Regions from separate parts of the Streptomyces sp. NPDC020780 genome, predicted to be linked through region 1. Evidence: riboswitches for the same ligand, from Rfam matches in the RefSeq annotation. Region 1 holds a riboswitch; each other region holds the start of a gene.
The links. A riboswitch is a leader RNA that binds a small molecule or an ion and turns the genes downstream of it on or off. The one in region 1 is predicted to bind thiamine pyrophosphate.

Region 1 (3,268 bases):
CGGCCCTGACCTGCGGACGAGGCCATGGGGCCGGGCCGTCTGTGGGCCGTCGAAGGGCCGCCGACGACGACCTACAACCACCATCAATGACCGGCACCGGCCCGCCCGGGTCGCCGCTGAGCTGGGCGACGACCCGGGGCACCTCGGCGTGTCTGCGACACTGGATGAACCATGCCAAAGCCCGGAGAACTCACTTTCGTCGCGCCCCGCGGAGCCAAGAGGCCGCCGCGGCACCTCGCCGACCTCACGCCCGACGAGCGCAAGGAAGCAGTCGCCGCGATCGGCGAGAAGCCCTTCCGCGCCAAGCAGCTGTCGCAGCACTACTTCGCGCGGTACGCGCACGACCCGGCGGAGTGGACCGACATCCCGGCCGGATCGCGGGACAAGCTCGCCGAGGCGATGTTCCCCGACCTGATGTCCGTGGTGCGCCACATCAGCTGTGACGACGACACCACCCGCAAGACGCTCTGGAAGCTGCACGACGGGACGCTCGTCGAGTCCGTCCTCATGCGGTATCCGGACCGGGTGACCATGTGCATCTCGTCCCAGGCGGGGTGCGGGATGAACTGCCCGTTCTGCGCGACCGGGCAGGCGGGCCTCGACCGTAATCTGTCGACCGCGGAGATCGTCCACCAGATCGTCGACGGGATGCGGGCCCTGCGCGACGGAGAGGTTCCGGGCGGACCTGCACGGCTGTCCAACATCGTCTTCATGGGCATGGGCGAGCCCCTGGCGAACTACAAGCGGGTGGTCGGGGCGATCCGCCGGCTGACCGACCCGGAGCCGGACGGGCTCGGACTCTCCCAGCGGGGGATCACCGTCTCCACGGTGGGCCTGGTGCCTGCCATGCTGCGCTTCGCCGACGAGGGCTTCAAGTGCCGCCTCGCCGTCTCCCTGCACGCCCCCGACGACGAGCTGCGCGACACGCTCGTCCCCGTGAACACGCGGTGGAAGGTCCGGGAGGTCCTGGACGCGGCCTGGGAGTACGCGGAGAAGTCAGGCCGCCGTATCTCCATCGAGTACGCGCTGATCCGCGACATCAACGACCAGGCCTGGCGGGGCGACCGGCTCGGCCGGCTGCTCAAGGGCAAGCGGGTGCACGTCAACCTGATCCCGCTGAACCCGACGCCCGGCTCGAAGTGGACCGCCTCGCGGCCCGAGGACGAAAAGGCGTTCGTCGAGGCCATCGCGGCCCATGGCGTACCGGTCACGGTCCGTGACACACGGGGCCAGGAGATCGACGGGGCCTGCGGACAGCTGGCGGCCGCCGAGCGCTGAGACGCGGAGCGGAGCAGCCCGCCCGGAGCAGCCGCGGGCGTGTACCGGCGGGCCGGGTGGGGTGACGGGCCGGCGGGCCGATGGGCGCGCGACCGATCCGGCCGGGCGGGCGTGCGGGCTCCGCAGGGCGGGGCGCGCCGGACCCGGGCGGCCGGCAGGCCGTGATCCGGTCGGCAGGGTGTCATCCGGCCGGGGGAGCGTGATCCGGCCGGTGTAGCCTGTTCCGGACATCAACTTCATATTCCGACAGGGGAGCGCCACAGCGCTGAGAGTGCGGCACCGAGGACAGGTCGGCCGCAGACCCTCTGAACCTCGCCCGGGTCATTCCGGGTAGGAAGTTCGGACTTTACTCAAGCTGTTGCGCCCTGCCCGCTCACGGAGCGGGCAGGGCCGCGTCTCTTCCTGGTCATCTCCAGGAGGAATCATATGAACACCACCACGCGGTACGCGGCGACGGCGCTCGCCGCAGCTCTCGGGGTCACCGTGCTCGCGGGCTGCGGGGACGCCGACGATAAGGCTTCCGGTGACCCGGGGGCCGGTTCGAAGACCGTCACCCTGGTCAGCCATGACTCGTTCAACGCCTCGGACGCCGTCCTGAAGGCGTTCACCGAGGAGACCGGCTACAAGGTAAAGGTGCTGAAGAGCGGCGACGCCGGAGCCGCGCTCAACCAGGAGATCCTGACCAAGGGTTCCCCCCGCGGCGACGTGTTCTTCGGCGTCGACAACACACTGCTCTCCCGCGCCCTGGACAACGGCCTGTTCACCCCGTACGAGGCCAAGGGCCTCGACCGTGTCGCCGCCGCCACCCGGCTCGACCGGGACAAGCACCGGGTCACGCCCGTCGACACCGGGGACGTCTGCGTGAACTACGACAAGAAGTACTTCGCCGACAAGAAGCTCGACCCGCCGAAGACCTTCGACGACCTGCTGAAGCCCGCGTACAAGAACCTCCTCGTCACGGAGAACGCCGCGACCTCCTCGCCCGGCCTCGGCTTCCTCCTGGGTACCGTCGCCGCCCACGGCGAGACCGGCTACCAGGACTACTGGAAGAAGCTGAAGAACAACGGCGTCAAGGTCGTCGACGGCTGGGAGCAGGCCTACAACGAGGAGTTCTCCGGCTCCGCGGGCGGCAGGAAGGCCAAGGCGGACCGGCCGCTCGTCGTCTCCTACGCCTCCAGCCCGCCCGTCGAGGTGCTGTACGCCGAACCGCGGCCCACCGAGGCCCCGACCGGTGTCGCCACCGGCACCTGTTTCCGCCAGATCGAGTTCGCCGGGCTGCTGGACGGCGCGAAGAACGAGGCGGGCGGCAAGGCGCTGCTGGACTTCCTGATCAGCAAGCGGTTCCAGGAGGACATGCCGCTCACCATGTTCGTCAACCCGGTCGCCGCGGACGCGAAACTGCCGGAACTCTTCACGAGGTTCGGCGCGCAGGTCGGCAAGCCGGCGACGGTCTCCCCGGAGAAGATCGCCAAGAACCGTGAGCAGTGGGTCCGGTCGTGGTCCTCGCTCGTCGTGAAGTAACCGCGCGTCCCTCGTGGAGGGGAAACGCGGTGCGGCTCGGCCTCATGACCCTGCCCGCCGCGTTCTTCGCGCTGTTCTTCGCCTACCCGGTCGTCGCGATCGTCGGCCGGGGGCTGAAGGCGGACGGCGTCTGGCAGTTCGGCCGGGTCGGTGAGGTACTGAACCGGCCGGACATCCTCGACGTCCTCCGGTTCACCACCTGGCAGGCCCTCGCCTCGACGGCGCTTACCCTCCTGCTCGCGCTGCCCGGTGCCTACGTCTTCGCCCGGTTCGACTTCCCCGGCAAACAACTGCTGCGGGCCGTGGTGACCGTGCCCTTCGTCCTGCCGACCGTCGTCGTGGGCACGGCCTTCCTGGCGCTGCTGGGGCGCGGCGGGTTCCTCGACGAGTTGTGGGGCATCCGGCTCGACACCACCGTCTGGGCGATTCTGCTCGCACACGTGTTCTTCAACTACGCGGTCGTCGTACG
Region 2 (3,268 bases), on a different contig from region 1:
AGCGAGGTGTGCAGCGAGCGGTCGGCGAGGACCGAGCCGTCCGGGCCGAGGGCGATGCCGGAGCCGGCGAGCCAGCCGGTGGCGGGCCGCGCGCCGATACCGACGATCACCGCTCCGGCCGGGACGGCCCGGCCGTCCGTCAGGTGGACGGCGCCCGGTTCGACGCGGTCGACGCGGGCGCCGGTGAGGAGCTCGGCCCCGCTCTCGGCGTACCAGGCGGCCATCGGCGCGGCGACCTCGGCGGGCAGGGTGCCCGCGAGGGGGCGGTCGGCGGCTTCGACGACGGTGACGGCGCATCCCGCGGCGCGGGCGGCGGTGGTGAACTCGGCACCGATCCAGCCGGCGCCCACGACGACGACGTCGTGCTGCCGCTCCAGGACGGGCCGCAGCCGCGCGGCGTCGTCGAGGGTGCGCAGCAGATGGACGCCGGGCACCCCGTCGGAGCCCGGCAGTCCGACGGGTTCGGCGCCGGTGGCCAGGACCAGGACGTCGTACGGCACGGGTCCGTACGGAGTGTCCAGTTCGTGTGCCCCCGCGCGCAGGCCGGTCACGTCGACCCCGAGGCGCAGGGTGATGTCCAGCGCCTCGAAGTCGACGTCGAAGGCGGAGTCCTCGGCCTTGCCGAGCAGGACCGCCTTGGACAACGGGGGGCGGTCGTAGGGCTGGTGCGGTTCGGCGCCGATGAGGGTGACGGGGCCGGAGAACCCCTGCTCACGCAGGGCCACGGCCGTCTGCACGCCCGCCATTCCCGCGCCCACCACCACGACGCCGCGGGGCGGCCGTTCCGCTGCCGGTTCCGGTGTCTGCTCGCTCACCCGTCCACCCTAATCATCTGACGATCGCTCAGGGAACGAGCTGCTCCACGACGCTCGTACCGCTGCCGGCCTGGGACTCCCATTCCCACCGCTCGTCCAGCCGCACCCGGCCGTCGGGCAGCTCCGTGACGGCCGAGACGCAGTGGCCGCCGGACGTCGTCCCGTCCTGCTTCAGCTGGACGTACCTGAAGTCGAGGGTGTCCGCCTCCCGGGTGCCGACGAGGTGGCCCCGGACGACGTCACCGCCCGCGTACTCGGCCCAGATCCGGCCGTCCCGTTCGTGGTACGTGAACCGGGTCCGGGTGCCGACCTGGCCGGGCGCCTGGTCGGCGACGGGTGAGAGGACGAGTCCGTCGAGTGAACGGGCCACGGTGGCTGCTCCCTTACTGGCCGTGGGCGGCGGGGTCTAGGCTGGCCACCGTAGAACACTCGCGGGAGCCCGGACGCACCGGGCTGAGAGGGAGGCTGACCGGCCTCCGACCGTACGAACCTGATCCGGGTCATGCCGGCGAAGGGAGGGGCTGGACGCCCATGCGCATCTCCGGGAACCACTGCGACGTCCTGGTCGTCGGGGGCGGCATCATCGGTCTGGTGACCGCCTGGCGGGCGGCCCAGCGCGGTCTGCGCACGGCGCTGGCCGACCCCGATCCCGGCGGAGGGGCCGCCCAGGTCGCCGCGGGCATGCTCGCCGCTGTCACCGAACTCCACTACGGCGAGCAGACGCTGCTCGGCCTCAACCTGGCCTCGGCGGCCCGCTATCCGGCGTTCGTCGCCGAGCTGGAGGAGGCGAGCGGGCAGGCCACCGGCTTCCGCGCCTGCGGCACCCTGTCCGTCGCGCTGGACGCGGACGACCGGGCCCATCTGCGGGAACTGCACGCCCTGCAGCAGCGGTCGGGCCTGGAGTCCGAGTGGCTCAGCGGCCGTGAGTGCCGCCGCCTGGAGCCGATGCTCGCCCCCGGCGTCCGGGGCGGGCTCCGGGCCGACGGCGACCACCAGGTGGACCCGCGGCGGCTGGCCTCGGCGCTGGTCACCGCGTGCGAGCGGGCCGGGGTGGTGTTCCACCGGGCCTGGGTCGGGCGGCTGTCCGTCACGGGCGGCCGCGCGAGCGGCGGGGTGCTCGCCGACGGTACGGAGCTGGGGGCCGGCCAGGTCGTCCTCGCGGGCGGGAGCCTCAGCGGGCGGCTCGAAGGGGTGCCCGAGGCGGTGCTGCCGCCGGTCCGCCCGGTCAAGGGGCAGGTACTGCGGTTGACCGTGCCACCGGCGTACGCCCCCTTCCTCAGCCGGACCGTACGGGCCGTCGTACGCGGCAGCCACGTGTACCTCGTGCCGCGCGCCGACGGCGAGCTGGTCGTCGGCGCCACCAGCGAGGAGCTGGGCTGGGACACCACGGTCACCGCGGGCGGGGTCTACGAACTGCTGCGCGACGCCCACGAACTGGTGCCCGGGATCACCGAACTCCCGCTGACGGAGACCCGCGCCGGGCTGCGCCCCGCCTCCCCCGACAACGCCCCGCTGCTGGGCCCGACGGCACTGCCCGGCCTGCACCTCGCGACCGGCCACCACCGCAACGGGGTGCTGCTGACGCCCGTCACGGGTGACGTGATGGCCCAGGTGCTGGTCACCGGGGAGCTGCCGGAGGTGGCGCGCCCCTTCGCTCCGCACCGCTTCCACCGCTCCCCCGCGGCCCCTTCCCGCGACGACGTCCGAGTCTCCGTCCCCGCCTCCCAGGAGCAGCCCGCATGACCGAGCCCGCCCCCGCGTCCGTACCGGCGTCCGTCCCCGCGCCCTCCGCGCCCGCGTCCCCGTCCGCCGCTTCCGTGCCCGTGCCCGTGCCCGTGTCCGTGGCCGTGCCCGTGTCCGTCAACGGGCAGGCACGCGGTGTCCCGGCCGGTACCACCCTGGACTCCTTGGTCGCGGGCCTGACCCGGGCACCCTCCGGGGTCGCCGCCGCGGTCAACGAGAGCGTCGTCCCGCGCGGCGAGTGGTCCGCCACCGTGCTCCGCGACGGTGACCGGGTCGAGGTCCTCACCGCCGTCCAGGGAGGCTGACGATGCCCGACGATCCGTTCACCCTCGGTTCCGCCGCGTTCTCGTCCCGGCTGATCATGGGAACGGGCGGTGCCCCCAGTCTGGAGGTGCTGGAACGCTCCCTGCTCGCGTCGGGCACCGAGCTGACCACCGTCGCGATGCGCCGGCTCGACCCGACGGTCCAGGGCTCCGTGCTCTCCGTCCTGGAGCGGCTCTCCATCAGGGTCCTGCCGAACACCGCCGGCTGTTTCACCGCGGGCGAGGCGGTGCTGACCGCCCGGCTGGCCCGGGAGGCACTCGGGACGGACTGGATCAAGCTGGAGGTGGTGGCCGACGAGCGGACCCTGCTGCCCGATCCGATCGAGTTGCTGGACGCCGCCGAGATCCTGGTCGACGACGGCTTCACCGTCCTGCCGTACACGAACG
Region 3 (3,268 bases), on a different contig from region 1:
CTGCCGCGAACTCCCTGGACTTCTCGGCCATGCCCGCCTCGATCTCGTCCTGAGCGGTGCCGTGTGCACGGCGGATGTCGTGCGAGATCTTCATCGAGCAGAACTTCGGGCCGCACATCGAGCAGAAGTGGGCCGTCTTGGCCGGCTCGGCGGGCAGCGTCTCGTCGTGGAACTCCCTTGCCGTGTCCGGATCGAGCGCCAGGTTGAACTGGTCCTCCCACCGGAACTCGAAACGGGCGTCCGACAGCGCGTCGTCCCACTCCTGAGCCCCCGGATGCCCCTTGGCCAGATCGGCCGCGTGCGCGGCGATCTTGTACGTGATGACGCCGGTCTTCACGTCATCCCGGTTCGGCAGCCCCAGGTGCTCCTTGGGGGTGACGTAACAGAGCATCGCCGTCCCCCACCAGGCGATCATCGCCGCTCCGATGCCCGACGTGATGTGGTCGTACGCGGGTGCCACGTCGGTGGTCAGCGGACCCAGCGTGTAGAACGGCGCCTCCTCGCAGATCTCCTGCTGGAGGTCGATGTTCTCCTTGATCTTGTGCATCGGGACGTGGCCCGGGCCTTCGATCATCGTCTGGACACCGAAGCGCTTGGCCACGGAGTTGAGTTCACCGAGGGTGCGGAGTTCGGCGAACTGCGCCTCGTCGTTGGCATCGGCGATGGAGCCCGGCCGGAGCCCGTCCCCCAGCGAGTACGTGACGTCAAAGGCCGCGAGAATCTCGCAGAGCTCCTCGAAGTGCTCGTAGAGGAACGACTCCTTGTGGTGTGCGAGACACCACGCCGCCATGATGGAGCCCCCGCGGGAGACGATGCCGGTCTTGCGGCGGGCCGTCAGCGGGACGTACGGCAGCCGGACTCCGGCGTGCACCGTCATGTAGTCGACGCCCTGCTCGGCCTGCTCGATGACGGTGTCCTTGTAGATCTCCCACGTCAGCTCCTCGGCCCTGCCGTCCACCTTCTCCAGGGCCTGGTACAGGGGCACGGTCCCGATCGGCACGGGGGAGTTGCGCAGGACCCATTCGCGGGTGGTGTGGATGTTGCGGCCGGTGGAGAGGTCCATGACGGTGTCCGCGCCCCACTTGGTGGCCCAGGTCATCTTGTCCACCTCCTCCTCGATGGAGGAGGTGACGGCGGAGTTGCCGATGTTGGCGTTGACCTTCACCAGGAACCGCTTGCCGATGATCATCGGCTCGATCTCGGGGTGGTTGACGTTGGCCGGCAGAACGGCCCGGCCCGCCGCGATCTCCTCGCGCACCACCTCGGGGGCGACGTTCTCCCGGATCGCGACGTACTCCATCTCCGGGGTGATGTCGCCCCGGCGGGCGTACGCGAGCTGGGTGACCGGCCGGCCGTCCCGGCCGCGTCGCGGCCGGCGGGAGCGGCCGGGGAAGACCGCGTCGAGGTTGCGCAGTCCGCCCCGGGGCGAGGTGTGCCTGACCCCGTCGTCCTCGGGACGCGTGGGGCGGCCCGCGTACTCCTCGGTGTCCCCGCGGGCCGCGATCCAGTTCTCCCGCAGGGGCGCGAGCCCCCGTCGGACATCGGTTTCGGTGGTGGGGTCCGTGTACGGCCCCGACGTGTCGTACAGCGTCACGTCCTTGCCGTTGGTGAGGTGCACCTGACGGACAGGCACCCGGAGGTCCGGGCGCGAGCCCTGGAGGTACCCCTTGTGCCAGCCGATGGACTTCCCGGCCTCGGTGTTCTGCGCGTTCTGCGCGTTCTGCGCCGAGGCAGGCGTGCGTGCGTCCGCTGTGGTCATGAGACCTACTCCCTACGCCGGCATTACCCGGTAACAGGTTCGTCGGTCGGCGCAGCGTGTCCCGTAAGGAAATACGGAGGTCAGCGCCCTCTCAGCCCGGTGCTCCGAGCTCCCGCGTGTGCAAAGGTGGCTCCACGCTAGCCCTCCTCCTGGCGTGCTGGCCAGAGGGCCTCCCCGGTTCTTGGGATGATCGCCGGGTGACGTTCCCCGGAAACGCCCCCGAATCCCCTGACCACACAGCAGGCAGCAGCCAGTCCCATGCGCACGGCCACACGCACAGCCACGGGCCCGCGGCACCCGTGTCCACGCATCTGCGCAAGGTCATCGCCGCGGTTCTCATCCCCTTCGCAACGGCCGTCCTGGTCGGTCTCGTCGCGCTCTGGCCCGGCGGTGCTCCCGCGCACGAGCGCACGGGCGTCGGTTTCGACCGGCAGACCCAGGACGGCAGGGTGGTGCGGGTCGACAAGGTGGACTGCGCGGAGGTGAACGCCGCTCAGGTGCCCCCGACCGGGGACACGTCCACGCCTTCGGGACGCGAGGCGGTCGCCGAACAGTCGGGGCTGTGCAAGAAGGCCACGGTCGAAGTGACGAACGGCAAGGACAAGGGCCGCACGTTCGTCGAGGTCATCCAGCCCGACGCCCCCCGGCAACTGCGCGAAGGCCAGGGGGTGGTCGTGGCGTACGCTCCCGACGCTCCCCGCGATCTGCAGTACTCGGTGACGGACGTCGACCGTTCGTTCCCGATGGCCCTGCTGGCCGGGATCTTCGCGCTCGCGGTGGTCGTCGTGGGCAGGCTGCGCGGGCTGATGGCCCTGATCGCGCTGGCGATTTCGTTCGCCGTGCTGACGCTGTTCATCCTGCCGGCGATCCTGCAGGGCTCGAACCCGCTGGTCGTCGCCGTGATCGGGGCCAGCGCGATCATGCTGATCGCCCTCTACACCTGCCATGGACTGACGGCTCGCACCTCCGTGGCCGTCATCGGCACGCTCATCTCGCTGCTGCTGATCGGGCTGCTGGGCTCCCTCTTCATCGGCTGGGCGAGCCTGACCGGCAACACCGATGACAACACGGGGCTCATCCACGGGCTGTACCCGAAGATCGACATGAGTGGTCTGCTGCTGGCCGGTGTGATCATCGGCTCACTGGGTGTGCTCGACGACGTGACGGTCACCCAGACCTCGGCGGTCTGGGAACTGCGCCGGGCGGATCCGACCATGGGCGTGCGGCAGCTGTACCGCGCGGGCATCAGGATCGGGCGCGACCACATCGCGTCGGTGGTCAACACGCTCGTACTGGCCTACGCGGGCGCGGCGCTGCCCCTTCTCCTGCTCTTCTCCATCGCCCAGAGCAGCGTGGGGGCGGTCGCCAACAGCGAACTGGTCGCCGAGGAGATCGTCCGGACCCTCGTCGGATCGATCGGCCTGGTCGCCTCGGTGCCGGTGACGACGGTACTCGCGGCCCTGGTGGTCTCCGCGGACCGCACGGGGCTCGGCGCGGAAGCCGGAGCTC

Region 2: another riboswitch for thiamine pyrophosphate. It lies ahead of thiO (glycine oxidase ThiO); the one in region 1 lies ahead of ACH4VO_RS28805 (thiamine ABC transporter substrate-binding protein).
Region 3: another riboswitch for thiamine pyrophosphate. It lies ahead of thiC (phosphomethylpyrimidine synthase ThiC); the one in region 1 lies ahead of ACH4VO_RS28805 (thiamine ABC transporter substrate-binding protein).

The regions. Positions count from the first base shown of each region.
Region 1 is NZ_JBIRTB010000019.1:95,523-98,790, reverse strand. It holds gene rlmN (23S rRNA (adenine(2503)-C(2))-methyltransferase RlmN) at 172-1,278, shown strand; TPP riboswitch at 1,517-1,633, shown strand; gene ACH4VO_RS28805 (thiamine ABC transporter substrate-binding protein) at 1,705-2,799, shown strand; gene ACH4VO_RS28800 (iron ABC transporter permease) at 2,844-3,268, shown strand, end outside.
Region 2 is NZ_JBIRTB010000009.1:244,222-247,489, reverse strand. It holds gene ACH4VO_RS19645 (FAD-dependent oxidoreductase) at 1-815, opposite strand, end outside; gene ACH4VO_RS19640 (hypothetical protein) at 844-1,185, opposite strand; TPP riboswitch at 1,237-1,349, shown strand; gene thiO (glycine oxidase ThiO) at 1,347-2,558, shown strand; gene thiS (sulfur carrier protein ThiS) at 2,633-2,863, shown strand; gene ACH4VO_RS19625 (thiazole synthase) at 2,866-3,268, shown strand, end outside.
Region 3 is NZ_JBIRTB010000006.1:99,336-102,603, forward strand. It holds gene thiC (phosphomethylpyrimidine synthase ThiC) at 1-1,759, opposite strand, end outside; TPP riboswitch at 1,752-1,885, opposite strand; gene ACH4VO_RS13265 (YibE/F family protein) at 1,957-3,268, shown strand, end outside.